4 regions of the Desulfitobacterium sp. LBE genome follow, and region 3 is predicted to be linked to each of the others. Evidence: riboswitches for the same ligand, from Rfam matches in the RefSeq annotation. Region 3 holds a riboswitch; each other region holds the start of a gene.

What was found. Region 3 has a riboswitch for cobalamin ahead of DESLBE_RS14830 (anaerobic ribonucleoside triphosphate reductase). Riboswitches for the same ligand answer to the same signal wherever they lie in the genome.
Region 1: it holds a riboswitch for cobalamin, as region 3 does, so the genes downstream of both, DESLBE_RS04125 (ABC transporter substrate-binding protein) here and DESLBE_RS14830 (anaerobic ribonucleoside triphosphate reductase) in region 3, are expected to answer to the same signal.
Region 2: it holds a riboswitch for cobalamin, as region 3 does, so the genes downstream of both, DESLBE_RS23445 (AIR synthase related protein) here and DESLBE_RS14830 (anaerobic ribonucleoside triphosphate reductase) in region 3, are expected to answer to the same signal.
Region 4: it holds a riboswitch for cobalamin, as region 3 does, so the genes downstream of both, DESLBE_RS16570 (ABC transporter substrate-binding protein) here and DESLBE_RS14830 (anaerobic ribonucleoside triphosphate reductase) in region 3, are expected to answer to the same signal.

The regions. Positions count from the first base shown of each region.
Region 1 covers NZ_VLKD01000001.1:826,819-834,473, reverse strand. Annotated here, with positions in the region: gene DESLBE_RS04155 (HD domain-containing protein) at 134-781, shown strand; gene DESLBE_RS04150 (flavin reductase) at 796-1,308, shown strand; gene DESLBE_RS04145 (RNA-splicing ligase RtcB) at 1,405-2,607, shown strand; gene DESLBE_RS04140 (GntR family transcriptional regulator) at 2,821-3,192, shown strand; gene DESLBE_RS04135 (ABC transporter ATP-binding protein) at 3,189-3,887, shown strand; gene DESLBE_RS04130 (hypothetical protein) at 3,881-4,678, shown strand; cobalamin riboswitch at 4,729-4,912, shown strand; cobalamin riboswitch at 4,996-5,177, shown strand; gene DESLBE_RS04125 (ABC transporter substrate-binding protein) at 5,355-6,926, shown strand; gene DESLBE_RS04120 (ABC transporter permease) at 6,928-7,655, shown strand, end outside.
Region 2 covers NZ_VLKD01000001.1:4,970,577-4,978,231, forward strand. Annotated here, with positions in the region: gene DESLBE_RS23415 (YicC/YloC family endoribonuclease) at 1-70, shown strand, start outside; gene DESLBE_RS23420 (DUF370 domain-containing protein) at 86-361, shown strand; gene gmk (guanylate kinase) at 375-977, shown strand; gene rpoZ (DNA-directed RNA polymerase subunit omega) at 980-1,186, shown strand; gene coaBC (bifunctional phosphopantothenoylcysteine decarboxylase/phosphopantothenate--cysteine ligase CoaBC) at 1,186-2,388, shown strand; gene metK (methionine adenosyltransferase) at 2,394-3,584, shown strand; cobalamin riboswitch at 3,753-3,935, shown strand; gene DESLBE_RS23445 (AIR synthase related protein) at 4,033-4,845, shown strand; gene DESLBE_RS23450 (ECF transporter S component) at 4,930-5,442, shown strand; gene DESLBE_RS23455 (energy-coupling factor transporter ATPase) at 5,455-7,236, shown strand; gene DESLBE_RS23460 (energy-coupling factor transporter transmembrane component T) at 7,227-7,655, shown strand, end outside.
Region 3 covers NZ_VLKD01000001.1:3,123,553-3,131,207, reverse strand. Annotated here, with positions in the region: gene DESLBE_RS14860 (ABC transporter ATP-binding protein) at 1-76, shown strand, start outside; gene DESLBE_RS14855 (FmdE family protein) at 134-658, shown strand; gene DESLBE_RS14850 (nucleotidyltransferase domain-containing protein) at 931-1,239, shown strand; gene DESLBE_RS14845 (nucleotidyltransferase substrate binding protein) at 1,220-1,618, shown strand; gene DESLBE_RS14840 (YjfB family protein) at 1,748-1,945, opposite strand; gene nrdG (anaerobic ribonucleoside-triphosphate reductase activating protein) at 2,047-2,559, opposite strand; gene DESLBE_RS14830 (anaerobic ribonucleoside triphosphate reductase) at 2,559-4,928, opposite strand; cobalamin riboswitch at 5,076-5,260, opposite strand; gene carB (carbamoyl-phosphate synthase large subunit) at 5,474-7,655, opposite strand, start outside.
Region 4 covers NZ_VLKD01000001.1:3,491,107-3,498,761, reverse strand. Annotated here, with positions in the region: gene DESLBE_RS16595 (hypothetical protein) at 1-395, shown strand, start outside; gene DESLBE_RS16590 (radical SAM protein) at 435-1,772, shown strand; gene DESLBE_RS16585 (hypothetical protein) at 1,955-2,269, shown strand; gene DESLBE_RS16580 (MarR family transcriptional regulator) at 2,489-2,944, shown strand; gene tsaA (tRNA (N6-threonylcarbamoyladenosine(37)-N6)-methyltransferase TrmO) at 2,969-3,376, shown strand; cobalamin riboswitch at 3,426-3,607, shown strand; gene DESLBE_RS16570 (ABC transporter substrate-binding protein) at 3,730-5,283, shown strand; gene DESLBE_RS16565 (iron ABC transporter permease) at 5,466-6,461, shown strand; gene DESLBE_RS16560 (ABC transporter ATP-binding protein) at 6,461-7,255, shown strand; gene DESLBE_RS16555 (GNAT family N-acetyltransferase) at 7,311-7,655, opposite strand, start outside.

The DNA of each region.
Region 1 (7,655 bases), 2.3 Mb from region 3:
AGTCAAGATATTCTGTTGGAATCCCGTTGGAAACACATACGGATTACGTACCGACCTGGCTGAACGGCCAGGTCTTTTTCAACATATCCTGCCTGTTTTGGGTAAACTAAAAGGCAGGTAGGAAAAAGATCAAATGATTCGAGGGGAAATGACTATGCCAAGCCTAACTTTTCAGGAAATCGACAATCACCTCATGAATGATAATAAACCGTCAAACTTCATAATAGAATTAAACAAGGCAGGAATAATTGAGACTGAATATCCTTTTACTCTGCTGGGAGCGCTGAAGGATACCCCTCAATCTCCAAAGCATCATCCTGAAGGCAGTGTTTGGAATCATACCCTGATGGTTCTGGATAACGCGGCGGAGAGAAAACATCTCAGCAAAAACCCCCAGGTGTTGATGTGGGCCGCCTTGCTTCATGACCTGGGCAAAGCCCCCACCACCCGTATGCGCAAAGGGCGGATCACTTCCTATGATCATGATGCAGTGGGGGAGAAGCTGACCGGCCAATTCCTCCGGGAGTTAACCCGGGATGAACGATTCATCCACCAAGTCGCCAAAATGGTCCGCTGGCATATGCAGATTCTCTTTGTCGTCAAAGGCCTGCCCTTTGCCAATGTTAAAAAAATGGCCGCGGAAGTTTCTATTGAGGAAATAGCCCTGCTTGGTTTTTGCGACCGTTTAGGAAGAGGTGAAATGACTCCTCAAAAAAAGCAGGAAGAAGAGCAGACCATAGAGAAATTCTTAGTACGGTGTATGGAAATACTTCAAGGTTAAAGGAGATTTGTAAAATGCGCGAATTTAAAGAGATTACCCCGGAACAATTTGTACATAGCCCTTTTCAGCTTTTGGACAAAGAATGGATGCTTATTACCGCCGGCATAGATGAAAAAGTCAACACCATGACAGCCTCCTGGGGCGGTTTTGGGGTATTGTGGAATAAGAATGTAGCTTATATTTTTATTCGCCCCACACGCTACACCAAGGAGTTTGTGGATGGTTCCACTACCTTGTCTCTATCCTTTTTCCCCGGCTCTTACAAAAAACAGCTGGGCTATTTGGGACGTGTATCCGGGAGAGATGTGGAGAAGATTAAAGAATCCGGCTTAACCGTGCTCAAAGCAGGTGATGGAACTCCCTATTTTGAAGAAGCAAACATGACACTCTTCGGCAAGAAGCTCTATGCCCAGGAACTAAAACCTGAGTGCTTTAGTGTGGAGGGCCTGGATGAAAAGAATTATCCCCTGAAAGATTATCACACCATGTATGTAGTAGAGATCGAAAGAATTCTTGTCCAAGCATAATTTGTTTGCCGTCACCTTTACTCCGATTGGAAGCTGTCTGTACTATTCTTCAAATAGAAGACAGAGTGTTAAGAGTAAGCTGCGAAAGGATAAACCATGATCAAGATCACGGGTCAATACAATCACGCTTTGGTCTTCACCGAGACGATGGAGGCAGGAGCCAGCCAACAGATCGAAACCTTATGCGATCAAGAATTTGTCAAGGACAGCAAGATTCGCATCATGCCTGATGTTCACAGCGGTGTGGGATGTACCATTGGCACGACCATGACCATTAAAGATAAAGTGGTGCCTAATTTGGTCGGTGTGGATATAGGGTGCGGCATGGAAGTAACCCAGCTTGAAGGTTCACACCTTGAACTGCAAAAACTGGATAAGCTGATCTATGAGAAAATTCCCAGCGGCTTTAATATCCGCAATAAGGAGCACCGTTTTCATGAGAGTATTGATTTGGATGATCTCAAATGCAAAAGGGAAGTCAATTTAACCCGTGCCCGCAGAAGCATCGGTACTCTGGGCGGGGGCAATCATTTTATCGAGATCAATCAAGACAGCCGGGGAATTTATTATTTAGTAATTCACTCAGGGAGCCGCCATTTAGGCAATGAAGTAGCTAAGCTGTATCAAGAGGAGGCTTATCGGGCTTTAAATAAGTCCACAAAGGCCGATATCGAAGGATTGATCGCCGAATTGAAAGCCGCAGGGCGGGATAAGGAAATTCCCAAAGAGGTCAGACGGAAAAAGGCAGAGGTCCTAACGGATGTTCCCAAGGCTTTAGCCTATGCTTCGGGAGCACTTTTTCAGGACTATATCCACGATATGAAAATTGTCCAGCATTTCGCGGCCCTAAACAGGAAAGCCATGGCGGATGAAATACTTAAAGGGATGAAACTCAAGGCCGTGGACCAGTTCACGACCATTCATAATTACATTGATACAGAGCACATGATTCTGCGCAAAGGCGCAGTCTCAGCCCAAAAGGATGAACGGCTCCTGATTCCCATCAACATGCGGGACGGCAGCCTGATCTGTATCGGCAAAGGCAACCCGGACTGGAACTATTCAGCTCCGCACGGAGCCGGCCGCCTCATGAGCCGCTCCCAAGCCCGCAGTTCCCTGACCTTGACCCAATATAAAGAAATGATGCAAGGGGTATTCTCTACATCGGTCAACAAAGAAACTTTGGATGAATGCCCCTTAGCTTACAAGCCCATGGAAGATATCATCAAAAACATCCACGATACGGTGGAGATCGTGGCTCAGATTAAGCCGGTTTATAATTTTAAAGCAGCGGATTGAACGAGACTTCAGTTCAGTATAAAGTAAAGCCATGAAAAGTTAAGCCATGATTGGGAGAACTATCCTTCCGATCATGGCTTTTTACTGCCGTTCACTTGCTTATTAATATAATGATGGAACAAAGTATATAACCTATCTTGACATCGAGAGAGAATAGTGTATTATTGTATTAAGAAATTAATACAATAATACACTGAGACAAGAGGTGAGACCATGTCATGGGATTTAAAGACGGACAGACCGATTTACACCCAGTTAATTGAGCAGATTCAGCTGAAGATTTTCTCCGGAGCATACCCTCTGGGGTCAAAACTGCCTTCGGTCCGGGATATGGCCCAAGAGGCGGCTGTTAACCCCAATACTATGCAAAGAGCTTTAGCCAAAATGGAAGAGGACGGATTGATTATAACCCACCGCACCAGCGGTCGATCGGTAACGGAGGATGCGCATATGGTAGAGATGGCCAAAACCCAAGTAGCCAAAGAACAAATTGCTGAATTTCTGGAAAAAATGAAAATGATGGGCTTTGAACAAAAAGAGATCCTAACCATCATCAACACTATGGCAGAGGAGATGAAGAAATGAACCCAATCCTGGAATGCAAGGGGCTGACCAAGAAATACGGCACCAAGGTGGCCCTGAACACGATTAACTTAACTTTGGAACGGGGTCAGATCGTGGGCCTTTTAGGACCTAACGGCAGCGGGAAAAGCACCCTGATCAAACTGGCCAATGAGCTGCTCACCCCAAGCGGGGGCGAGATTCTGATCGATGGCCAAAAGCCGGGTATCGGGACCAAGAAAATAATCTCCTATCTCCCGGAAAAAACTTACCTCAATGATTGGATGAAAGTTCACGAAATCATTGAGTTCTTCCAGGACTTTTATGAGGATTTCAAGCCGGAAAAGGCCTTCGAGATGCTGAAAAACCTCAACATCAATCCTCATGACAGACTTAAGACCATGTCCAAGGGCACCAAAGAAAAAGTTCAGCTCATCCTGGTCATGAGCCGTGAAGCGGATCTTTACCTCTTAGATGAGCCTATCGGCGGAGTGGACCCGGCAGCCCGGGATTATATCCTGAAAACCATTCTCAGCAACTACAATGAAAAGGGAACTGTTCTCATCTCCACCCACCTTATCTCTGAAATTGAAAATATCCTCGATTATGTTGTCTTTATCAATCAAGGTCAAGTTGTCTTGACCTCCACAGTGGATGAAATCCGCAGTGAAAAAGGTAAATCCGTCGATGCCTTATTCCGGGAGGTGTTCAAATGCTAAGTAAGTTGATGAAATATGAGTTGAAAGCCACAGGAAGAGTTTTCCTGCCCTTATACCTGGCTTTATTGGTTTTCGCCCTGATTAACCGCTTCATGCTGGGAGTAAGTTCCAGCCACCACTGGCAGGCTCCGGCGGTCATCAGTATGGCTGTTTATATTTTTATCATGGCCGGTATCTTTGTTATGACCTTGATTATGACGATTCAGCGTTTCTATAAGAATCTTCTCTCTGAAGAAGGCTACCTGATGTTCACTCTCCCTGTCAAACCCTGGCAGCACATTGTCTGTAAGATGCTGATCTCCATGTTTTGGTTAGTGATCAGTTTCTTCGTGGCCATGCTCTCCATCATACTCATCGCTTTAAAAGCAGGGGACTGGGAGCACATTATGAGGGAGCTGACCCAACTCTTTGGCACATTATGGGGTTATCTGGGCACATCGGTTTATTTGTATTCCGTCGAGGCTGTGATCGGGATCTTCCTCATTTTGGCATCGGCCATTTTAATCCTCTACGCCTCGATTGCTGTTGGCCACCTGTTTAATCAGCACCGTATTCTGGCCTCCTTTGCTGCCTTTATCGGACTCAATACCTTAACCCAAATGATCAGCATGGGGATTGGTTTTATAATAGGGCATGGCAATGCCTGGAATATTACCCCGGGGAATTTTCTCACTATGCACACGGAGATCCACCTTTTCATTGCCTTCATACTGATTGAGTCGGCACTGATCACGGCTGCTTACTTCGCCATCACCAATACTATTTTGAAGAAGCGTTTGAATCTCGAGTGATCTTTGGGTTGTTAATTGTCATAATATATGTTATAAACAATATAAGTGAATTAAATATTCAGTTTTTAGGTGCCTCTGATTTATCGGAGGATAATAGGGAACCAGGTGAAATTCCTGGACGGTCGCGCCACTGTATGCGGAGAGCTTCTTTTATAACCACTGGTTTTATCCGGGAAGGAGAAAGAAAGCAAAGACCCGCAAGTCAGGAAACCTGCCTAATACTGGTTGTCTACGCCTTTCGCGGAAAAAGGGATATGACGGTTGCACTTGTGCTTTAACCCATTTTCTTAGCGAAAATGGGTTTTGTTTGCTTTAAAACCGAATACATAGCTTAAGGTGCCCATAGGGAGAATAGGGAAACCGGTATAAGTCCGGTGCGGATCCGCCGCTGTAATCGGAGACGAATCCCCAGAATGTCACTGTCTTTTTTAGAGATGGGAAGGCGTGGGAGGAGGATGACACGAGAGCCAGAAGACCTGCCTTTTAGAAAGCTGATTAAGTACACTAGTAAGGCTTTTTTAGGCTTGTTCAAGGTAAGTTCTCCCTGCATCATTGCAGGGAGATTTATTATTGGGGAGACTCTTTCGCCATAAGGAGGTGAAAATGGATAGCGAAATATCCATATTCCAGTTGATATAACATGCTATTAAAATCAAGAATAAAAGGAGAAGGCCATATGAGAAAAATAGTATTATTGCTGTTGCTCGCCGGACTAATGCTGATGGTGGGCTGTTCTGCTTCTAACGGCGGAAAAAATATCACAGAAAATGTCATAAAAGACGAGATTACTATTTCGGCTGGGGTCAATTTAGTAGCGGGCGGTTTTGATCCGACCACAGGCTATGGCGTATGGGCGCCGGATATATTTCACAGTCACTTGTTGCAAGTCAAAGAAAATAACCAATTGGTCAATGATTTGGCTACCTCTTATGATGTCAGTACCGATGGATTAACGTACACCTTTAAGATCCGCAATGATGCAAAATTTGTTGATGGCCATCCCTTAACTTCGGAAGATGTGGTCTTTACTTTTGAAACAACCAAAAGTAAAGCTTCCGCTGCGGATCTGACCATGCTAGATTCAGTTGAAGCCTTAGACGAAAGTACTGTTGTTTTCCGCTTAAAAGCCCCCTGGTCTACGTTTGTCTTTAATCTAAGCGAGGTGGGAATTGTCCCCAAGCATCTCTATAATGAAAACTATGGGGATCATCCGATGGGCTCCGGTGCCTGGAAAGTTGCCGAATTTGCAGTTGATCAGAAGTTGATCCTGGTACCGAATGAACATTATTACGGCCCAATACCGAAGTTTAAGAAAGTAACCATCTTAAAATTGGATGAAGATGCGGCTCTGGCGGCAGCGAAATCAGGGCAGTTGGACTTGGTGCTTGTCGAATCTGAATTTGCCAGCACGCCGGTTGACGGAATGAAACTATATAGAATGTCCGCCATGGATGCTTTTACCATTAACCTGCCAACGATTCCGGAAACGACCGACCCTTCAGGGCAAAAAGTAGGCAATAATGTCACAAGTGATCCGGCGATTCGCAAAGCCTTGAACATTGGGATAAACCGGCAGCTCATTACCCAAAACGCTTTGAACGGATTTGGGCAAGTTACTTATGGAGCGGCGAAGGAACTTCCCTGGAGTAATGGCGACATGTTTAAAGACAACCAGGTTGAAGAAGCGAAAAAGATCTTGGAAGATGCCGGCTGGAAAGATACTGACGGGGACGGCATCCGGGAGAAAAATAATATTAAGGCGGAAATCGTGATAACAGGACGAAGCAATGATCTGGCGCGTTATAATACGGTCGTTGCTCTGGCAGAAGATGTGAAAAAGCTGGGAATACAGATTATCCCCAAATCCGCACCTTGGTCGGAATGCCGGGAAGCGAGGAATTTACCGACTTGCTGGGTCTTTGGTCAGCCTAATCCCATAGAATTCTATCGTTATTATGATTCTTCGCAAATTGGTGTAGCGGTTATCGGCAACCCGGCTTCTTATACCAATCCGGAGGTTGATGCGGTTATCCAAAAAGCCCTTGCGGCAACGAACTCTGACGAGGCAAATAAATACTGGCAGGAAGGCCAGGCTCTTGCGCAAAAGGATATTCCGTACTTGTGGATCGTTCGTCCGGAAGTCACTTATCTTGTCAAAGAAGGGCTGAAGATCCTCTCTTTGCAGAAATTGCCAACCCGGGGGCAGGGGATTTCCATTGTAGAAAATATGAATGAGTGGTCCTGGTAGTATGAGTACCACGGTATATAAAGGATTGGGGCGCTATTTCAGCAGTACTTTAGTACGGATGCTGACTCTGCTTGGGGCCGTGAGTCTAATCAGCTTCATGCTTATTGCGCTGTCGCCGATTGATCCGATCGACGCTTATTTGGGTGATGCCCACGTCTCCGAAGAGCAAAGGGCGAATATCGCTGAACATTGGGGTCTTAACAAATCGCCTGTAGAGCGCTATGGCATCTGGATAACCCATGTCCTTCAGGGTGACATGGGCGAATCTATCACTTATCGCCAGCCTGTCGCGAAGGTTATCGGCGAGCGTTTCCGGGCGTCGCTGGCCTTGATGGGAGTAGCCTGGGTGTTGTCCGGGGTGCTGGGGTTTACTTTGGGCATTATCGCTGCCGTGAATAAGGGGAAGTGGATCGACCGCTTTATTAAAACGTTTTGTTTGATATTGGCATCCACACCGCTTTTTTGGCTGGGCTTACTCTTTTTAATGGTTTTTGCTGTCTATTTACAGTGGTTTCCCTTAGGATTGGCAGCCCCCATCAATAAATTGGCCCATGAGGTTACTCTAGGTGATAAAATTTATCATCTGATTCTACCTGCCTTAACCTTGAGCATTACCGGTGTAGCCGGCATTGCCCTTCATACCCGTCAGAAGTTCATTGACGTACTTAAGAGTGAATATGTCCTTTTTGCTAAAGCCCGGGGGGAAAAACCCCGGGAGATTATTAGGCG
Region 2 (7,655 bases), 1.8 Mb from region 3:
TACTCAGCATGTCGTTCAGATGAAAAGCGAATTAGAGAAAATTCGGGAACAAGTTCAAAATCTGGAATAATTGGAGGGTTAAGTTTTGGACATTAAATTGATTAACATTGGGTTTGGCAATATCGTATCCGCCAACCGCATTATCTCTATTGTCAGCCCGGAATCAGCTCCCATCAAGCGGATTATCCAGGAAGCACGGGACGCAGGAATGCTGATCGATGCCACCTATGGCCGCAGAACCCGGGCCGTGATTATCTGCGACAGCCATCACGTCATTCTGTCGGCAGTTCAACCGGAAACCGTGGCCCATCGCCTTTCCGCGAAAGAAGCCAGCAACACTGCCGAAGACCCAGCTGATTAAGGGGAGGACAAGAGTGGAACAAAATCATGGCTTATTGATTGTTCTATCCGGTCCTTCCGGGGCGGGAAAAGGAACCCTTTGCCAGGAACTGCTGAGACAGCTGCCTCAGGTAAAGTATTCCGTGTCGGCCACGACACGTCAGCCCCGTCCTGGTGAAGTGGATGGATTGCATTATTATTTCCGTAGCCGGGAAGAATTTCAAACCATGATCGAACAGGATCAACTTTTGGAATGGGCAGAGTTTTGCGGCAACTATTACGGAACTCCCCAGTTCGCTGTGGAGCAGGCCATTCAAGCCGGGAATGATGTCATTCTGGAGATTGAAATTCAGGGAGCTTTACAAGTCAAGCAGCGTTTCCCCCAGGGAGTGTTTATTTTTGTCGTGCCGCCCTCCATGGATGAACTTTCCCAGCGCATCCATAAACGGGGCACCGAATCCGAGGAAGTGATTCAAAAACGGCTGCAGACTGCCGCTCGGGAACTGGAGTATGTGAGCGAGTATGATTATGTGGTCGTCAATGATGAAATTCCTCTGGCAGTAGACAAATTAAAGAGCATTCTGCTGGCTGAGAAATGCCGTGTGAAAAGAAAACCTTATGTATTTCAGGGGGTGTAATCATGAAACAGCCTTCCCTCGATATTTTGTTGAGCAAAGTGGACAGTAAATATACCTTGGTGCTGGCGGCGGCGAAACGGGCCCGTACCCTCATGGAGGATCCGGAGTTTGAAGTGAATTACCGCGGTTCCAAACCGGTAAGCCTTGCTTTTGATGAAATCGCCAAAGGGAAATATCATTTTGAATTAACCCGTGAAGGAATTAAATAATGTTGCGGGGTAAGAAGCTCCTCATAGGCGTCACAGGGGGGATTGCGGCTTATAAAGCTGCGGATGTGGTGAGCCGCCTCCGCAAGCAGGGCGCCATCGTCTATGTGGCGATGACGAAGGGGGCTGCTGAATTTATTGCCCCCTTAACCCTGAGGACCCTTTCCGGTAACCCGGTCTATGTGGATATGTTCGCAGAGCCTAAGGTGTGGAATGTTGAGCATATCGCCCTGGCGGAAGCAGTCGATGCCGTATTGGTTGCTCCGGCTACGGCTAATCTATTGGCCAAAATGACCGTGGGCCTTGCCGACGATTTTCTCTCCACTGTCCTGCTGGCCACGCAGGCCCCTATCTTTGTGGCTCCGGCCATGAATCATCATATGTACCATCATCCAACTACCCAGGAGAACCTGAAACGGTTACAGGAACGTTCCGTACGCATTCTGGGACCGGCCACAGGCTTTCAGGCCTGCGGCACCGATGGCGACGGCCGTATGAGTGAGCCCCAGGAACTTGTGGAGGCTTTGCAGAGTTTTTTTGCCGCCTCAGGAGTGTTGGTGGGCAAAAAAGCCTTGGTCACCGCCGGGGGAACCCAGGAACCCCTTGACCCGGTCCGCTATCTCGGCAACCGTTCTTCAGGCAGGATGGGGTTTGCCGTGGCTGAAGCCTTAAGGGAGGCCGGTGCGGAAACAACCCTTGTCTCTGCGCCCAATGAACTGCCCACCCCGCCGGGAGTAAGGCGAATCAATATTATGACAGCTCAGGAAATGCATGCTGCGGTCATGGGCGAATTTGCCCGGATGGATATTGTGGTCAAAGCTGCAGCAGTTGCCGATTACCGGCCCGCGGTCAGTGCTGAGCAGAAAATCAAAAAAGCTGGGACAAATCTTGCTCTGGAACTTGTGCCCAATCCCGATATCCTGGCGGAATGCGGCAGGAAGAAAGAAAACCAGTTTCTGGTGGGGTTTGCCGCTGAGACGGAAAACCTTTATGAGCATGCTCAAGCCAAGATGCAGCGCAAAAATGTCGATATGCTGGTGGCCAATGACGTAACCCAGCCCGGAGCGGGATTTGGCAGCCCTACGAATATCGTGAGCCTGCTTTTCCCGGATGGGAAGAAAATCGATCTGCCCCAAATGAACAAATTAGACGTAGCTCGGCGGCTGGTTCAGGAGATTGCTGAGCGCCTTAGTGAAAAGGAGTGACTTCATTGGCAAAAAAACTGTTTACCTCCGAATCGGTCACAGAAGGACATCCCGATAAAATCTGCGACCAGATTTCCGATGCCATCTTAGATGCTATCTTCGCTAAAGATCCCAATGCCCGGGTCGCTTGTGAGACCTCGGTGACCACCGGCCTGGTGTTAGTCAGCGGTGAAATTACGACTAATTGTTATGTGGATATTCCCAGCACAGTAAGACAAACCATCCGTGAAATCGGCTATACCCGGGCCAAATATGGCTTTGATGCCGATACCTGTGCCGTGCTCACCTCCATCGGGGAGCAATCCGCCGACATTGCTTTGGGAGTGGATAGAGCTCTGGAAGCCAAAAACGGCGAGATGAGCGAGGAAGAGATCGAAGCCATTGGCGCCGGCGACCAAGGGATGATGTTCGGCTACGCCACCAACGAAACGGAAAGCTATATGCCCCTGGCCATTGATCTGGCCCATCGCCTGGCCCGCCGCCTCAGTGAAGTCCGCAAGTCGGATATCCTGGATTACCTCCGTCCCGACGGCAAGACTCAGGTGACGGTAGAGTATGAGGATAATCGCCCTGTCCGTATCGATACCATCGTGATCTCCACTCAGCATCATCCGGAAGCAACTCAGGAGCGGATTCGCCGGGATCTCCTGGAACATGTGGTCTTTCCCGTGGTCCCATCGGAATTGCTGGATGAGAGCACCCGTTATTTTATTAACCCCACAGGCCGTTTTGTCATCGGCGGTCCCCAAGGGGATGCCGGTTTAACCGGCCGCAAGATCATCGTTGATACTTATGGCGGCATGGCCCGCCATGGGGGAGGAGCCTTCTCCGGCAAGGACCCCACAAAGGTCGACCGTTCTGCCGCCTATGCCGCCCGTTATGTGGCTAAAAACGTAGTGGCTGCCGGTTTGGCTGAGCGCTGTGAAATCCAGCTGGCTTATGCCATCGGGGTAGCCCAGCCCGTATCCGTCCTGGTGGAAACCTTCGGAACCGCCAAAATTGACGAGGAAAAAATCGGCGAACTGGTCAAAAATAATTTTGACCTCCGTCCGGCAGGGATCATTAAGACTCTGAATCTGCGCCGTCCCATCTACCGCCAAACGGCTGCTTACGGACACTTTGGCCGCACCGATCTGGACCTGCCATGGGAAAAGACCGATAAAGCCTCTGCTTTGCGGGAGCAAGCAGGCCTATAAATTATAAATTTCAAAAGCAGATGGATCAGGCCGGAGGATTGTTTCAATAGGAACAATCCTCCGGCCTTGATTAGTTTAGAAGATAGAACAACCCCTTACTTTGGCAATAGGACGAATTTTTGACTTGACATTATTCTGGTTTTGGCTAAACTGAATTTAGTAGGTTTTAACAATTTAAGGATTTCAGGTGCCCTTCGTCAAGAAGGGAGAATAGGGAACCGGGTGCAATTCCCGGACGGACCCGCCACTGTAAAGAGGAGTCTCAGCGCTGAATGCCACTGGGTAACTGGGAAGGCAGCAAGGAGACAATGACTCGAAGTCAGGAGACCTGCCTGGATCTGGGGACACATGAAGTTTGGTAAAGTTCATGGTCATTTTGCTTTGTCTGCAAGGAGAAGCGAGGTGGCTATGGACTTTTTATTTTTATAAAAATTATTGGAGAGGAGAGTTGAAGGCCTTGGGATATCAGGGAAGAGATGTTGAGGTGGTTGCCCTGAATGATGCTCAATATCTTGTCGCAGCCTGCGATTCATGCGGTGCTATTGGTGAGAAAGAGCTGGATGCAGTCAAAGTTCCCTGGAGGGTAACCGGCAGGATGACGGCCCGGGTAGCTTTATTGGAAGTGCTGGCGGTGGGAGCAGTTCCCCAGATGCTCAGCATTGCCATTGCCAATGAACCCATACCCGCAGGGGAAGAAATAATGAAGGGGGTGAGAGAAGAGCTAAAGGCTATGAATCTGCTCTCCCTGCCTGCGGCCGTCAGCACGGAAAAGAATATGCCCACAGAACAAACCGGCTTAGGCATTACGGTCATAGGGCTTTGCGATCAGGATAAACTTCGCATTGGCAGAGCCAGGCCGGGCAACAGCCTGTTTTGTCTGGGGCTCCCCAAAGTGGGAACTGAGGCGGCTGACCCGGAAGATCCGGATATTCTGCAGGGGATACATCTTATTCAATTGCTTAATATTCCTGGGGTGTATGACATTATTCCCATAGGCTCCCAAGGGATACGGGGTGAAGCCGAAGCCCTTGCCCAAGCTGTCGGTGCCCGATTCAGAGAAGATACCCAATGTGAACTTGATCTCAATAAATCGGCAGGACCTTCTACTTGCCTCATTTATACGGCAGCAGAGGATATTGAATTAGGGGCTTTCGGCAAGCTGCCCATCCATAAGATCGGCAGGCTGGAGGAGATGGAGGCGGAGGTGGAGGCCTTCCAAACAGGACAGGAAATAAAGACTAAGCTCCAGGAAGAATATTAATGCAGCATTTAAATTTAAACAAAATGAAACTAAATTAAACGAAACGAAACAAAAAGAAAAGAAGAAATAAAGGAGAGAATAACAATGATTGAACCTGCAAAGAAAACAACGGTCCCCAAATCAGCCCAGAATATCAGACGGATTGCCATCATGGCAGTCTTTCTTGCCTTGAGTGCGGTAGGCGCCTTGATCAAAATTCCCAGCCCGCTGGGGACAGTGGCCCTGGATTCTGCTCCGGGTTTTTTCAGCGCTTTGGCTTTTGGCAGCATAGAAGGCTGTCTTGTGATTGCCATAGGTCATCTGCTCACCTCGGCGGTGGTCGGTTTTCCCCTGGGAATTCCTATGCATTTGGTCATCGCCATCGAAATGGCTGTCTTTGCCTTGATCTATCGCCTGGTCAATAAGAAAATCGGTTTAATTCCTGCCGTGATTATTACATCCCTCCTCAATGGTGTGGTGGCGGCCTTTTCCGTATTCCCCATGGGTGGTATGGGTGCAGTCTTAGGGTTAATGCCCTTTCTGTTATTAGGGTCGGTCTTGAATGTTGCCGTATCGGCCTTAGCCTATAAAGCGCTTAAAGGAAGCCGGTTGATCTAGAGGAGTGCTGGGGTGGAGAGAGTGATTGAATTAAGAGATGTTTCTTATCGTTATCCAAGAGCTGAAGAAGAGAGTTTAAAACAAATCAGCCTGACAGTGGCCAAAGGAAAATTCATCGCCTTGATGGGTCCCACAGGAGCGGGAAAAACAACCTTAAGTTTGTGTCTGAATGGATTGATTCCCCAGTTTCTGCAAGGAGAGCTGCAGGGAGAGGTCAGGATTGGAGGGAAAGACACAGGTGAGGTCCGGGTGCAGGACCTGGCTAAACAAGTAGGGCTGGTGCTTCAGGATGCAGAAAGTCAGATCGTCGGGCGAACCGTGGCAGAGGACGTGGCTTTTGGTCCCCGCAATTTCGGCATACCCTTGGCGGAGATTCAGCAAAGGGTTGCCCAAGCCTTGGCCAAGGTCCGGCTGAATGGCTATGATCAGCGCTCTACGGCAGAGCTGTCCGGCGGAGAAAAACAACGGCTGGTGATCGCCGGGGTGCTGGCCCTGGAACCGGAACTATTGGTCATGGATGAACCGGCTTCTGAACTGGATCCGGAAGGACGGTTCCAGGTCTATCGCACCTTGGATGATCTCTGTCGTGAAAGAGAGCGGACGATTCTGGTCGTTGAACATTCCAGTGAAGAAATCCTGCATAGAGCCCACGAAGTTATCGTGCTTAAGCACGGGAAAATTGCCTGGCAAGGGGCGCCGGAACAGCTTTTTCGCAATATCCCTCTTTTGCAGGAATTCGGGATCAAGCCCTTGCCGGTCAGCTTATTAGGCTGGAGTTTTTGCCAAAGAGGATGGATTGAAGGCCAGGACATTCCTTTGGATGTTGCCGAGGCCGAATCCCTGATCCGCAAATTAATAGGGGAGCCAGCCCTACACAACAGAGTGGCCCCGCTGATTGCGCCGCCGGCAAGAGGCAAAGTCCATCAAGAAAAGGAAGCAGAGAAGAGACCGCCGAATTCAGCCTTGATTCAAATTAAGCAGCTTGTGCACCGATTTGAATCGGGACAAATAGGCGTGCAGGGAATCGATCTGACCATTGAAAAAGGAGAATTTGTGGCTCTGGCAGGCTCCAACGGAGCCGGAAAAACCACTTTAGCCAAACACATCAATGGCTTGCTTAAGCCCACCCAGGGGGAAGTTATCGTCAAGGGTCTGAATACCAAAGATGTTGATACGGCCCAGTTGGCCAAAACCGTGGGCTATGTGTTTCAGAACCCTGATCACCAGATCTTTTCCGTCTCAGTGGAGAAGGAGCTGGAGTTTGGCCTGAAGAACGCCGGCTTTACCCGGGCGGAGATTGCAGAGCGGATCACCCAGGCCTTGGCCTTAACCGGCCTGGAAAACTATCGCCAGGTTCATCCCTACACTCTAAGTAAAGGGGAACGGCAGTTCATCGCCGTGGCTTCCGTTTTAGCCCTTACCCCGGAAATTCTCGTCATTGACGAACCGACAACAGGTCTTGACTGGGTGGGAGTGGAGAAAATCATGAAGCTGCTTCAGCAGCTCCATAGAGAGGGGACCACCATTCTTATGATCAGCCATGATATGGACAGCGTTGCCGACTATGCAGAACGGGTGATCATTTTGCGGGGGGGTCAGGTGATGGGGGATGCCCCTCCCTGGGGGGCCTTTGCTGATGAGTCCATGCTCCGGCAGGCGGCAGTCCTTCCTCCCCAATTATGTGTCTTAAATCAAAGACTGCAGGATTTGGGCTATCAAGCGCAATCGGCTGCGGAATTCAGGCGGGCATTGTTTCAGATCATTGAGGAGGGGGAGAGGAAATCTTGTTTATAGACTATTTGCCAGGAGACTCTCTGCTGCACCGTCTCCATATCCGTACCAAAATAGCGGGTTTTCTGGTGGTTGTAATCTGGTGTTTTTTGTTTGAAAACCCTCTCTACAATTTGAGCTTTTTGCTTGGTATCCTAATATTAGCACTGCAAAGCAAAATCGCTTATCAGAGAATTTGGCAGATGATCCGGCCTTTAATGCCCATCTGTCTCTTTCTGCTTCTTTTTACCGGCATAACCTACCCCCCGGAAAGATTTCAGAGCGAAATAAGTCAGGTTATTCTTTTCTCCGCAGCCAATGAGGGGCGGGTTGCCTTGTCCGTAGGCGGCTTTTTAACGGGGGTTAATTACATCTGCCGCCTGCTTATTATGGTATTGGGGTCCTCCCTGCTGACCCTAACGACGCCCCTGGATGAGTTCATG
Region 3 (7,655 bases):
GGCTATAGAATATGCCCATGGGGCCAAAATAGTCGTGCCCTTCCCTGAACAAGGTGTTAAAGCGAATAAAGCATAATGTAAAGAGCATAATGCATCATCATAAAGCATCAATTAAGGAAAGGAATAGGTGATTATGGATAAGCAGTTGTGGGAAAAGGCGGTGGCCTTTCATGGTCATGAATGTCCGGGGTTAGCGATTGGTTTCAGAGCATGTGAAGCAGTTCAGGAAAAAATGGGCCTTAAGTTTTCTCAGGATGAGGAAGTCGTGTGTGTAACGGAAAATGATGCCTGCGGAGCAGACGCCGTGCAGGTGATTACGGGGTGCAGCTTTGGTAAAGGTAATCTGATCTATCGCGGCACCGGGAAAATGGCCTTCAGCTTCTTCAGCAGAAACACCGGAGAAAGTATGCGCATCGTTCTTAAGCCCTCTTCAAGTGAAATGGATCGTCAGGAACGTCAAAACTATATCCTGACTGCTCCTATGGATGATGTCTTTGAGTTTAAAAAGCCTGGTTTTACCTTGCCTAAGCAGGCCCGCCTCTTTAAGACGGTGATCTGTGAAGTCTGCGGAGAAGGCGCGCCTGAGCATAAAATGAGGCTCCAGGAGGGGAAAAAGGTGTGTCTCGATTGCTTTGAGGATTATTCAAGAGGATATTGATAGTCAAGCCTTGGGACAGAGTTCATTTGAAAATTGTAAATTGTTTTTTAGATAACCCCGTAGTTGTATTGGCTGCGGGGCTTCTTGTGCCCAACAATTTGTCCAAACAAAAGGTGGTTTTTCTTTGAATTTTTATGCTAAGAATTTACTTGCGAAAATGGTATAATGGGTTTGTCTGGAAAAGTGTACACTAGTATGAGCGTTTTGAACGTATCGAATCCTGAAGGATTGGGGAGGGGGGAGACCCTCCTTTAGGGGATTATGTGTAGGGGATGGTTAACGTGAACTTAGACAAAAGACTAGTGGAGAGTATCCAAAACATTGGGCAAAAATATGCAGTTGAAAGAATTATTCTCTTCGGCTCCCGTGCCAGAGGAGATAATAAAGGGCTTAGTGATATTGATTTGGTCATTTTTCCACTGCCTGAATTCGATAAACGAGGAAGCCTTCTTAGTGAGTTCGATGACCTAAGAACCCTTTTGAAATTAGATATCTTATTCCACGATAAACATATGGATTCACGTTTGCTGGAAAATATCAAGAAAGAAGGTGTTACCCTCTATGAGCGAACCCTACACTAAGTTAGATAATTTTGAGAAAGCATATGCGCGACTCAAAGAGGGAAGTAACCGGTATGACGGAAATGATGATTTAATGAGAGATGGATTAATACAGCGTTTTGAGTTTACTTTCGAGTTAGCATGGAAAACTTTGCAGGCCGTCTTTGAGGACGAAGGGTTAATCGGTCTAAATTCTCCAAAGAGAATCTTACGAGAGGCCTTCGCCACTGAAGTCATTGGGAATGAGGAGTTATGGCTTTCCATGCTGGACGATAGGAATGCTACTGTTCATATTTACAACGAAATGACTGCAGTAAGGATTTGTCAAGATATAAAGGGAAAATATGTCCCTGCTTTTGGTGAATTAGTAGAACGAATTCGAGAACGGTTAAGTGAGTAGTTCGTCCACGGTGATACTATGAAATAGAATAAGCATTCGTAAGTACGAAAAGGCCCCTTGCCAGGGAAAATGAGTTCACCGGCAAGGGGTCTTTTTAGCTTATAGATAAGTGGGGGTATAAGGATATCCCTATACTAATACGTCAAGTTTACTGCCAAGATGAGGATTAACAGATGACTCCATCTCACCGGACATCCCCGCTGTCATAGCCAAGAGAGAATTCGTCTGCTCCTGAGAAGCATTCATAACCATCTTCATGACCGATAGCGACGCCTGCTGTTTGAGCTGAACCTGATTGGAAACGACGGATAAAGCGGCTATATCCATGGGCAATCCCTCCTCTGGATCTACTATAGCACAGCCTGGCGGTTTAGCCAAACCTTTTTCAATGAGCACAAGGGTCTTTTTCTTTGCGTTTCTTTGTGAATTTAAACCGAGGCCAGAACAACCTTACCCTGTCTCAAACTTTCCTGCACATCGATAACCCGCTGGTTCTCCGAACCCCTAAAGGGTAAGAGAAGGTTCCTTTCAGCCAATTGGAAAGGCCCGTCCACCAGGAGGTCCGTCTGTTCCAGCAAGAGAGCCCAGGCGGGGTTCTGTTCACTTGAGGCAGTGAGTTCTTCATAGGTATATCCTGAGTAAGTCATGACATGGAAGCCTCTCTGCCGGGCGGACTGTGCCAGCAAGGCAAAGCCGGCCGCCTGGGCAAAGGGTTCCCCGCCGCTTAAGGTGATGCCGTCTAGAAGAGGGTTCATGGCTAAACGCTGAAGAATTTCCGCGATGGCAACACTTTTTCCTCCTTCGTAAGCATGAGTCTCAGGATTATGGCAGCCGGGACAGTGGTGGGGACAGCCCTGGGCGAACACCACCAGGCGTATGCCCGGGCCATCCACAATGGACTCCCCGATGATTCCTGCGATCCGGATGCAGGAGTCCATCATTAAAGCGTCCCTTTCTCACCGATGGAGGAGTCAAGGCAATTCAGGTGTTTAATCCGATCCCGGACTTCGGCTTTTTTGGCGTCGTTAAAGCGATCCAAGGTTCCCACCAGATAGCCGGTGATACGGCGGATGCGCTCAAAGGGAGCAGTGCTTTCTTCGCGGCCGCAGCGGGGGCATTCGTTGCCGATGATTCCTGTATATCCGCAGACGGGATCCCGATCCACAGGATGATTGACAGCACCGAAGCCGATGCCGGATTCTTTCATGCAACGGACAATTTTCTCAAAAGCCTCCAAGTTTTGAGTGGGATCGCCATCAACCTCCACATAAGTGATATGGCCGGCGTTGGTCAGCTCATGGTAGGGGGCTTCAATCGTGATTTTGTGAAAGGCGCTGATCGGGAAGCTGACGGGGATATGGAAGCTGTTGGTGTAGTATTCTTTGTCTGTGATACCGGGGATGCTGCCGAAAAGCTCCCGGTCCATTTTGATGAAGCGGCCGGAGAGGCCCTCGGCAGGAGTGGCCAAGAGAGAGAAATTCAGCCCGTATTCCCGTCCTGCTTCATCCATGCGCCGGCGCAGTTGCTGAACAATCTCCAGTCCCAGCTCCCGTGCCTCTTCCGATTCCCCGTGATGCTGCCCGGTTAAGACCATAAGGCATTCAGCCAGTCCGATAAAGCCCATGGAAAGGGTGCCGTGCTTCAGCACTTCGCGAATTTCATCATCCCAGCCCAGTTGGTCGGAATCCAGCCAGATTCCCTGTCCCATCAGGAAGGGGAAGTTCTTGACTTTTTTACGGGCTTGAATTTCAAAACGTTCCAGGAGCTGATTGATAACCAGGTCGATTTTCTCATCCAGCATGGCGAAGAATTCGGTGCGGCTTTGGTGGCTTTTGATGGCAAGACGGGGGAGGTTAATGGTGGTGAAGCTGAGATTTCCCCGTCCAAAGATGGTTTCCCGGGAAGGGTCGTAAATATTGCCGATCACCCTGGTGCGGCAGCCCATGTAGGCAATTTCCGTCTCAGGCCTGCCGGGGACATAGTATTGCAGGTTAAAGGGAGCATCAATAAAGGAGAAGTTGGGGAAAAGTCTTTTGGCACTGACCCGGCAAGCCAGCTGGAATAAATCGTAGTTAGGATCACTGGGATTATAATTAACCCCTTCTTTCACTTTGAAGATATGGATAGGGAAGATGGGGGTTTCGCCGTTGCCCAGACCTGCTTCGGTGGCCAGGAGCAGGTTTTTGACCACCATACGGCCTTCCGGGGTGGTGTCCGTGCCGTAATTGAGGGAGCTGAAGGGAATTTGGGCTCCGGCACGGCTGTGCATGGTATTGAGGTTATGGACCAAAGCTTCCATAGCCTGATAGGTTTTTTTATCCGTCTCGGCAAGAGCTTTTTTGACGGCAAACTCCTGAGCTTTGCGGATGGTAGGCATGTCCAGCTTAAGATTAGGCAGGGTTTGAAGCAGTGCGGCTTCCTGCTCAAAATAATCCGGGTCAGAGGAAAGGGTAGGTGTATGCCCTTGGTTGGCAAGGGCTGAGAATACATCCTTGAGATGGGCTTCCAGCTCTTCCTGATCCACATCCTGATGGATTAAAAGCTCGCAGGCTTTAAGCAGGTTCTGTCTATAAAGCTTAATATAGGTTTTGGCTACTCCCGGCGCCATACCGTAATCAAAATTAGGAATGCTTTGGCCGCCGTGTTGATCGTTTTGGTTGGACTGAATAGCGATACAAGCCAAAGCACTGTAGCTCTGGATATCATTGGGTTCTCTTAAGAAGCCGTGGCCGGTCCCAAAGCCTTCTTTGAAAAGTTTAATAATATCGATCTGGCAGCAGGTAGTGGTGAGGGTGAGAAAATCCATATCATGGATGTGAATATCTCCTTCTTTGTGGGCTTTGGAGTGTTCGGGCTTTAAGACAAACATCTCATTAAACTGTTTAGCTCCTTCGGAGCCGTAGCGCAGCATGGTGCCCATGGCGGTATCTCCGTCAATGTTGGCATTTTCCCGCTTCATATCATTATCTTTGGCTTCTTTAAAAGTCAGCTCCTCATAGACCTTCATAAGCCGGGTATCCATTTCCCGGACACGGGTCCGTTCCGCCCGATAGAGAATGAATTCCTTGGCTGTGCGGGCGTGGCCTCTTTCGATCAGGATCTTTTCCACAGCATCCTGAATTTCTTCCACAGAGGGGACTTTTTTATGTAGGTTAACCTCAAGGTAGTTGACCACTTCTTCCGCAAGAAGGAGAGAGGATTGATAGTCCTTGCCTCCTGTGGCACTGGCTGCCTTAAAGATAGCGTTGGCTATTTTTTCAATGTTAAAAGGAGCTTCCCGTCCGTCGCGCTTGCGAATCTTAGTAATCAAATACAATCTACCTCTTTTCTCAATCTGATCTCTTATCATCGTTCAGGGACTCATGATGACATCCGAAACAAAAACTTCCCGACAGAGATGCCGAGAAGCTAAAAACAACATGCCGTTAGCAGCCCAACATACTCTATCCTCCGTAGAGTTGGTGGTATACACATAGGCAGGTCTTCTGACTTAGGATCATCTATACTTCTTACCTTCCCGAAACCCTTTCAGTGGTAATGCCAAGAAGTATATTTCCCTTACAGCGGCGGGACCGTGCCGGCCTCTAACCGGCTTCCCTTTTCAACTGTGGTTGTACAGTCACCTATGAGATTCCTTATTAATGAACCAGTCTCATTATACATCAAAATCTCGTTGAACACCATATATAGATGAAAGTTTATAAAAAAACACTATATATAGGGGTGTGCAACCGAAAACCAGTTGAGCTAAGACTGATAAAATCATATCTTAAAAGCAAGGGGACTGTCAACGATCTAAATCACATTATCTAATTACATGAGCCAAATTATATGATCTGAATTATATTACCGAAATTACATTATCTCACCATGATATTCCTGCAGGGATTTAACCACGGTTTTATTGGCTGCCGCCTCCTGAGATGCGGCAATTCCTTTGGCGCTGGCTAAGGCGGCCGGGGTGGTGGTGATATAAGGGATCTTATACTTAATGGCGGTCTTGCGGATGTAGGAATCATCTTTGAGGCTGCGTTTGCCGATGGGGGTGTTAATGACCAATTGGATCTCGCCGTTCATAATACCATCAGTGATATTGGGACGGCCTTCCTCAATTTTATGGATGAATTCGGCGTCAATGCTATGATCCTGAAGGAATTTCCGGGTCCCCTGAGTGGCTTTGATCTTAAAGCCCAGCTTGAGGAATTCCTGGGCGATTTCGATGACCCCTGAAGAGCGGTCCTGTTCGGCAATGCTCATAAGGACGGTTCCGCTGAAGGGCAGGGAGGAGTGGGTTGCTTCCTGAGCCTTGAAATAGGCCAGGCCGAAGGAATTGGCCATGCCCAAAACCTCTCCGGTGGAACGCATTTCCGGGCCGAGGACGGGATCTACTTCAGGGAATTTGTCAAAGGGGAAGACCGCTTCTTTGACGCCGTAATGGGAGATCTGAGCAGGCTTGAAGTTGGTTGCGATATCGTTCTTTTGCCCGGTATAATCAGCCAGTATCAACTCCGTGGCCAGCCTGGCCATGGGGGTGTTGCAGATTTTGGAGACCAGGGGTACGGTGCGGGAAGCTCTGGGATTGGCCTCTAAGACGTAGACCTTATCCTCGGCGATGGCGTACTGGATATTCATAAGCCCTACCACATGGAGTTCCTGGGCAATCCGCTGGGTATAATCGATAATGGTGCGCAAATGGCGGTCGGCAATGGTCAGGGGAGGAATGACGCAGGCACTGTCTCCGGAATGGATCCCCGCCAGCTCGATGTGCTCCATAACGGCAGGGACGAAGGCATGAGTACCGTCTGAGACGGCATCGGCTTCTGCTTCGATGGCATTCTCCAGGAATTTATCGATAAGAATGGGGCGTTCCGGGGTGATGTCCACGGCGGCGGCCACATATTCCCGCAGCTGTTCTTCATCAAAGACAATTTCCATGCCCCGGCCTCCCAGGACATAGGAGGGACGAACCATGACGGGATAACCGATCATCTCCGCCGCTGCCAAAGCTTCCTCCAGAGTGCTGGCCATACCTGCCTGGGGCATGGGGATAGCCAGTTTCTCCATCATTTTGCGGAACTGATCCCGATCCTCAGCCTGGTCGATGACTTCCGGTACGGTACCGAGAATTCTTACTCCCGCCTCCTGGAGCTGGGCGGCGATATTCAGGGGTGTCTGGCCTCCGAATTGGACGATGGCGCCGATGGGGCGTTCTTTTTCATAGATGCTTAAGACATCCTCCACAGTCAGGGGCTCGAAATATAGCTTATCCGAGGTGTCATAATCGGTGGATACGGTCTCGGGGTTGCAGTTGATCATGATGGTTTCATAGCCCAGGTTTTTTAAGGCAAAAGCGGCGTGAACGCAGCAGTAGTCAAATTCGATGCCCTGGCCGATGCGGTTGGGGCCGCCGCCCAGGATGAGGACCTTTTCCCTCTGGCTGGTGGTGACCTTGTCCGGGGCATTATAGGTGGAGTAATAATAGGAGGCGTTGTTTACCCCGCTTACAGGTACGGCATCCCAGGCCTGGGTCAACCCCAGCCCCAGGCGCTGCCGGCGGACTTGCGTCTCAGAAATACCTAAGAGCTGGGCCAGATAGCGGTCGGCAAAACCATCCTTTTTGGCTTGGATCAGGAGCTCGGCGGGGAGCTCCCGGCCTTGATACTCCAGGATCTTTTCTTCCAGGTCCACCAATTCCTTCATTTGTTCAATGAACCAGGTCTTGACATAGGTGATGGCGGCAAGCTCCGCCGGATCAGCCCCTTGGCGGAGGGCTTCGTACATCATAAAATGCCGTTCACTGGTAGGGGTTTTCAGCAGCTCCAGAAGCTCGGGGAGGGTCTTGGTGTTGAAATCTTTGGCAAAGCCTAAGCCGTAACGGCCTATTTCCAAACTGCGAATGGCTTTTTGGAAGGCTTCTTTATAGTTTTTGCCGATGCTCATGACTTCACCCACGGCCCGCATCTGGGTGCCCAGTTTGTCTTCCACACCCTTGAACTTTTCAAAGGCCCAGCGGGCGAACTTGATCACTACATAGTCA
Region 4 (7,655 bases), 370 kb from region 3:
TAATCTTTATCGTAACTGCCGGTCATGTTGAGTTTGTTAATCTTTTGTACTACAGCCGGTCGGACGGCAAAAGTTCCTTTTGGACCGGTTGGAGCTATTTTCTGGCTTCCGGATATCATGCTTACATCGCCTACGTCTTGATAGCCCTATCCATTTTGGTTGTGTTGATGCTTTTGACGCGCAGGCATCCTTATGATGAGTATCACACAGACGTCCTGATCAAGTGCTTGGCGGTAGCGACGATTCTTACCCTTGCTGCTATTGCCATATTCTATTTGCTGGTTTTAAGTGAACCTAACGGTATTGTAGAAAAGTTTACGCTGTTCATCGTTATACACTGGGTGACGGTAGTACTGGCGGATTTGGTTTATGTGCTGATATGCAGATGGAGATAGAAATTAGAAGCTAGAAGCTAGCAGTGGAGATAAGAGATTATGAAAATTGCACTGATCCAGCCTAAAATGAATAAAAGGCCTATGGATACGGATCTGAAGACCCGTATGTCTCCTCCCTTGTCACTGCTTACTTTGATGGGTCTCACACCTGAGGGTCACGAGGTGATCATGGTGAATGAGAATGTGGAGAAAATAGATTATGCTTGCGGCGCAGAGCTGGTTGGTATCACCATTACCTTGGATGTCATGCCCAGAGCCGTAGAGATTGCCGAAGAATTCCACCGTTTGGGGATACCCGTTGTAGCCGGGGGAATTCATGTTACCAGCAGTCCGGATGAATGCCGGGGATATTTCGACGCCATTTGTATCGGCGCTGCCGAGCGGGTATGGGAACGGATGATCGAAGATGCGGAAGAAAGCCGATTACAGCAGGTCTATCATGATATGACGGATTTCCGGGGGGAGGAGATTGCTTCTCCGGCTTATCACCGAATCGATAAAAACCGCTACCTCTATACCAATATCATGACCACAAGCCGCGGCTGCCCCAACCGCTGTGGCTTCTGCTACAACAGCTGCCGGAACAGGATGTATATCCGCCGCCCCGTTACGGATGTGCTCAGAGATATCGAAGGCCTGGGAACCCGGCATATCCTGTTTATTGACGATAATTTCATCGGTGTGCCTGCCTACACTCGTGAATTGCTTAATCATCTGCGGGGCAGGGAGTTAAAATGGAGCGCCGCTGTCACCACGAAAATCGCCGACTATCCCGATGTCCTGGATTTGATGGCAGAAACGGGCTGCCAAAGCCTTTTTATCGGTTTTGAATCGATCAATAATTCCTCATTGCATGGCGTAAATAAGGATAATCAGTTTGAGAAGTATGAAAGGATTGTCACAGCAATACACAGCCGGGGCATTATGATCAATGCCAGCATGGTATTCGGTCTGGATGGGGATGAACCGGATGTTTTTCAGAGAACACTGGACTGGCTGGTCAAGAACAAAATTGAAACCCTGACCTCCCATATTCTCACTCCCTATCCCGGCACAGAATTGCATGGCCGGATGAAAGAGGAAGGCCGCATCCTCGATCATGAACTGTCCAGGTACAATACAGCTCATGTGGTCTTTCAGCCCAAGGGAATGACGGCAGAGGAATTATATAAGGGCTATCTATGGATCTACCGGGAGTTTTATTCCTTTCCCAATATATGGCGCCGCAGGCCGGAACATAAGGCCCAGCGCAAATCCTTTTTTTTATTTAACATTTTATACCGTAAATTCGGTGGGCTTACATCGGTGCTGGCGCGAATTATTCCCATGAGAACGGTAGGGCGGCTGGCGGCAAGGATCTCCTATAGGGTAAAATAGGGTTCAATGACATATATGGTTAAGTAGTAGCATGATATTGATGATATGTATTGTGAGTTATCAAATAACTAAAGTAGTTAGGGCAGCTCTATATGGGCCAATATGATGGGAATAGGCCTGCGGTCTATCGGCGGCGGAGCCGATGTTTTCTAAAGTCACCCAAGAGAGGAGGGGGACTAAAAGTGAAAAGATTAGTGTTAAGTGTCCTGCTTTTAATAATAAGCTTTTTTCTCAGCATTATAGCACTTAAGTTTGAAATGAAAATAATGGGTCCTGAAGAGGGTTATAATGTGCCTTTTCCAGCTTATCTGATGGCGTGCCTTCTGTATCTTTTAGTATTTTGCGGCATTTATAGTGCCCTAAATCCTCTATTCCAAAATTATAGAGACAATGAAAAATATGTGCTGACAGGTGTTTTCTCTGTGTTGCTATTTGTTGTGTTCAGATTTCCTCTGTCCTATCTTGGACTTATCTGGTTAAATCCTATCTTGTATTAATGCTTAGCGTTAAGAAATTAGGCATCATACAGGATTGTTAAACCTTGTCGCCATAAGAGAAAGTTATCAATAGAGTAGTTGACAGATTTTATTGAATAGTATAGCATATTAATAACTTGTGTTGAAAAACAACAAAATAATAGGGGTTTTTAGGATTAATTGGTTGCGATAGCAACGAATTAATCCTGAACGCTGCCGACATAACTAAAAGGAAAGAGCATGAACGAACGTATAGACAAAAGAAAATCACTGATCAAAGCGATTTCAGCCATCGATCGTTATAGCCAGACCTATATCGGCAGAAATGTCAAAGACTATAACATCGGACAGGGACAATGGGCATTTTTGACCCAATTGCTGTTTAATTACGATGGTATAACTCAGGAAGAGTTAAGCGAACTACTCAATATCGATAAGGCCAACACAGCGAGAGCCTTGAAAAAGCTTGAAGAAGAGGGTTATGTATACAGAGAAGAAGACCCTAAAGACGGGCGTAAGAAAATTGTTTATGTCACAGCCAAAGCAAGGGACTTTGAACAAGAATTTCATGAAGTGTTTAAAGGATTAAACCGGATTCTGGCCAAAGATTTTACGGAGGATGAGCGGGAAACCGCCAGGCGGATTTTGTATAAAATGCTGGATAATATCGCCGATTATGAACGCAGGCATAGATAAAAGTGGCCTAAGGAGGAGAAGTCAGTGGAGATCTTAATGAAACCGATCGGCTATATCAAGTCTCCTTATAAGGAAAAAGGCGAAGCCCCCAGGCAAAGCACTCTTTCGGGAGAAACGACGGCTGTTATTGAAATTCTCGAAGAATACCAGGAAGGTATTGCCGATATCCAAGAAGGAGAGTATGGGGTCATTTTGTTTTACTTTCATAAATCCGAGGGATATAAGCTGATGACCCTTTCCCGCAGAAACAATCAGGTTATGGGTGTGTTTTCCACACGATCCCCCAACCGGCCCAACGGCATCGGTCTGTCCACAGTCCGGTTTGTGAAAAGAGAGGGCAACCGTCTGTTTTTTGAGGGAGTGGATATGCTGGATAATACCCCCGTACTCGATATTAAGCCTTATATTGACCCGGCCGCTGTGGCCGATTGAACGAAACTTGTTTTAATGACATAGGGATAGAGCTTGTTGTTTAAAGCTGAATAAGAAACTATTGACAGGTTTACGCAAGTAATGAAAAGGGAATCAGGTGCAAATCCTGAGCAACCCCCGTTACTGTAAGCGCCGTTAAAGATTTATTTATCTTCATGCCACTGGCGAAGACTGGGAAGGCGATAAATAAAGGCGCGAGCCAGGAGACCTGCCTGTTAATAAAACTACAATTCATTTTCCGGAGGGGAGGGTGATTTATTTTCTTTGCCCAAAATTAAAGAGAAGACATAAAAAAACCAGGACAGATGCTCAGACTCCGGTCAGGAAAAAGTCAGGAAGAAAGGTGAAGAACAATGGAGAAACGCTATAGCCAAAGAATAGTTGCCTTATTGGTCATGGTCATGATCATACTCTTGGGGGGCTGCAATTCATCAGCCGCCAACCAACCGGCGGAAAACCCACCGGCTGAAAAAGCAGTTGCAGCCGGGACTTACACGGCAAAAGCAGCCGGTTATCACGGAGATCTTGAAGTGACCACGGAAGTGGATCAGGAAGGAAAAATCACAAAGATTACCATAGGCGAAAATACGGAAACCGAGGATGTTGGCGGCATCGCCATGGAGAAAATACCCCAGCGTATTATAGAAGCTCAATCCCTGGATGTGGACGTGATTGCCGGTGCGACACTGACCAGTAAGGGGATCATCAATGGGGTGGCCGCGGCCTTAAAGGAGGCCGGTGCAGATCCTGTTCACTACGGTTATGTTGCCCCTGAAGAAGAGAGCGGGGCGATCATGTCCCCTCTGAATAAGAGTGCCCTACCCGTAAAGAAAGAAACCACCGGTTCCATAACCATTAAGGATGTCAAAGGCCGGGAGGTAACCCTTGACCTGCCTATTTCCTCCTATGCTATCAGCACCATGGATGTCATCGACTATATTATACCGCTGAAAGGTGAAGAGGCTTTTGCTATGCTGGTTGCTTCCGGACAGGACGGCGGTGGCGGTATCCAAAAATATGCTCAGCTGTATAAGCCCATTGTCGGGGACTATACCCAACATTTAGGCCAGATTTCCGATCATAACGCGCCTTTTGACCTGGAAATGGTTTTGTCCATGAATCCCGATGTCCTCATCGTCAATTCAGCTATGGCCGCTCATAAATATGCCTTGGAAATAGAGGAACAGCTTACGGCGGCCGGAATCAGCATTGTTCTCATCGATGTTCCCGGCAAGACATTGGATAAGTCGGTTCAGGAGACCATGAAGCTCCTGGGCAAGATTTTCCAGGAGGGGGAAAAAGCCGCTGAAGTAGCAGCGTTCATAGATAAGCAGTATGAACTCCTTGCAGCCAAAAATCTTGCTCAGCGTCAGAATAAACCCAAGGTCTATTATGAAAAGTCAGGATATTCCGAGGTCTACGGGAGCACGGGAACCAGCGTTTCCGGATGGGGTCTGCCGATTGCTATTGCCGGCGGCGACAATATTGCCGATGCCGTTCTTTTAGATAAAGCATCAGCCGGAGGAAGCAGCAATACCCTTGATCCTGAGTATGTCATTAAAGCCGATCCTGATTACATCATTCTCAGCGGAGTCAATGACGGCTGGCTGGACAGTCTTAAGCAAAAGAAAGAACCTCCTCAGTATGATATTATCAACAGAACCGGCTGGAGCAATTTGCAGGCGGTTAAAAACAACAATGTCTATGAATTTGCCCACTCAACCAGCCGCTCCATTTATGCTTTTTACCCTTGTCTGAAAATGGCCAAGCTCTTCTACCCTGAAGAATTTAAGGATCTGAATCCGGAAGCGGTCCTTGATGAGTTTTTCGATCAATTTATGCTGGTGGGCAGCGATATCAGCACCTGGTTTACGGGCCTTGAAGACCGTATTTCCCTAAAGAAATAAAAACGGCAAGGGCTTCGGAACGCTGGAGGCACAAGGGGGTTTAAGACCGGCCTTTGCTCCGGCTCTCCGCGGCCCTTTTGGATGCCGGTTATGCAAGAAAGACTAAGGGGTGAATCAAGATTAAGCATGAGGAAAATGCCAACCGAAAATTATATAATATGCTGATCAGGAGAAGGATCTTTTTGATTATCGGTCTATCCGTAAGCATGGCAGCCCTGGTGATCCTAAATATTTCCATCGGTTCCTCTTCCATAGCGATTCACGATATCTTAAGAGTGCTGTTCACGGGGGAAGGGGATGGGCATAACTCCATGATCATCAAGGATATCCGTCTGCCTATGGCTCTTATGGCTGTAGTGGTGGGGGCGTCCCTGGGCATCAGCGGCTGTGAATTGCAGACCATCCTCCGCAATCCCATTGCCAGCCCCTATACCCTGGGAATTTCCGCCGCCGCCTCCTTCGGAGCAGCCATGGGATTGATTTTAAACGCCAATGTTCTGAAATCCTTAAAGGTCCCGGAAACCCTGGCTGTAACGGTTAACGCTTTCATCTTTGCCCTTATGGTGGCTGTGGCCATTTATATCTTTTCCCGTCAGCGGCAAATCAATAAAACGGCCATTATCCTCTTCGGTGTGGCGCTGAATTTTCTTTTTAACTCCCTGACCATGGTTCTGCAGTATATTGCCGATGAAAATCAGCTGCAAAGCCTGATCTTCTGGAATTTCGGCAGTTTGTTGAAAACCACCTGGAGCAAGTTTTTCATTGTTGCCCTGGTGCTGGTCATCTGCTTCTTGGTTTTGTTCAAAAATGCCTGGAAGCTGACCGCTATGACTTTGGATGATACCAAAGCCAGGAGTATCGGGGTGGATACGGCCAAGGTGCGGCGAATGGTTATATTTGTGAGTTCCCTATTGGCCGCCGTATCCGTCTGTTTTGTAGGAACCATAGGTTTCGTCGGTCTGATCGCTCCTCATATTGCCCGCCAGCTGGTGGGTGAAGATCAACGCTTTTTTATGCCTTTATCGGGACTGCTGGGGGCTTTTGTCATGTGTCTGGCTTTCGTCATCAGCAAGCTGATTATCAGAGGGGTCATCCTGCCCATCGGCCTGGTCACCTCAATCATTGGCATCCCTTTCTTTATTGCCATTATCTTCAGTAAAAAAATGAGGAGTATGTGATGTTAAAGGTAAGTAATTTAAACTTTTCCTATAAAGGTTATAAGAAAAGCAAAGGCTCCCATAAGGTATTTAGCGGATTTAGTCTCGAATTTGCCAAAGGCTTTAATGTTATCCTTGGTCCCAACGGAGCGGGAAAATCCACCTTGATTAAAGCTATTTTCGGGCTGCTGGATTATGAGGGAGAGATTTTTTACGGTCAGGAAAGCCTTACCGCTATGTGTACAGAAGATAAAATCAAGCTTATGTCCTATTTACCCCAAATGGACGTCGATCTATCGACCCTGACGGTTTTGGAAATGGTCATCCTGGGAAGATTGCCGGAACTGAGCCATAAGGTGTCGGATGAAGATTTGGATATTGTCATGGATACCCTTCGGTCCCTTAATATAGAACACCTGGCCCCCCGCAATTTTTCGGAATTAAGCGGCGGACAGAAAAAGTTGGTCTTTATTGCCCAGACCTTGGTCAGAAACCCTAAAGTCCTGTTGCTGGATGAGCCGGTCAACTCTCTTGATTTGCAAAAGCAGCTGGAGCTGTGTCAGCTGCTGCAGAGAGTAGTGGCGGAGCAAAATGTGGATCTGATTGTGGTCTTGCACGATATTAATCTTGCAGCCAGATATGCCCAACATATTGTAGTGGTGGATGGGAAGGGCTCTCTTTACAGCGCGGGGGAGCCCCGGGAGGTCATTACGGCTGCCATGCTGCAAGAAGTCTATGGGGTGATCGCCAATATAACCTATGATGAACAAGGTGTACCCATCATTGCACCGGTCTGCTCGGTGCGGGGGATATAAGAATAGCGGGTGTTGCATTATAAGCAGTTCTCCAAGAGCGGCTTCACAGACGAGGTTATCCCCGCTGCAGCGGAGCAGGCCATTCAGATGGTGACGGCGGAACAGTTGGTGGAGATAGGTTCGTTTTGATTAAAAGCTTATCAAAGCTCTTTGCGGTAAGGATTTCGTTGGTGATGAACTGGCCGTTGTAAAAAAGGGCATAGGTGGTAAAGGGATTAGGAGCCTTTTGGGCTTGCTCCGTCGTTTGGATTTTGATGGCTTTAATGGCAAGTTTTTTTGACTTGAGATGATCGACGAGGATTGGGACATATTTATCCGTATGAGGACATTGATTGGTATAATAGACAACCCAGCCTTCTTCATCAGTACGACCGCTCTTTACACAAGCTTTGAATTGGGG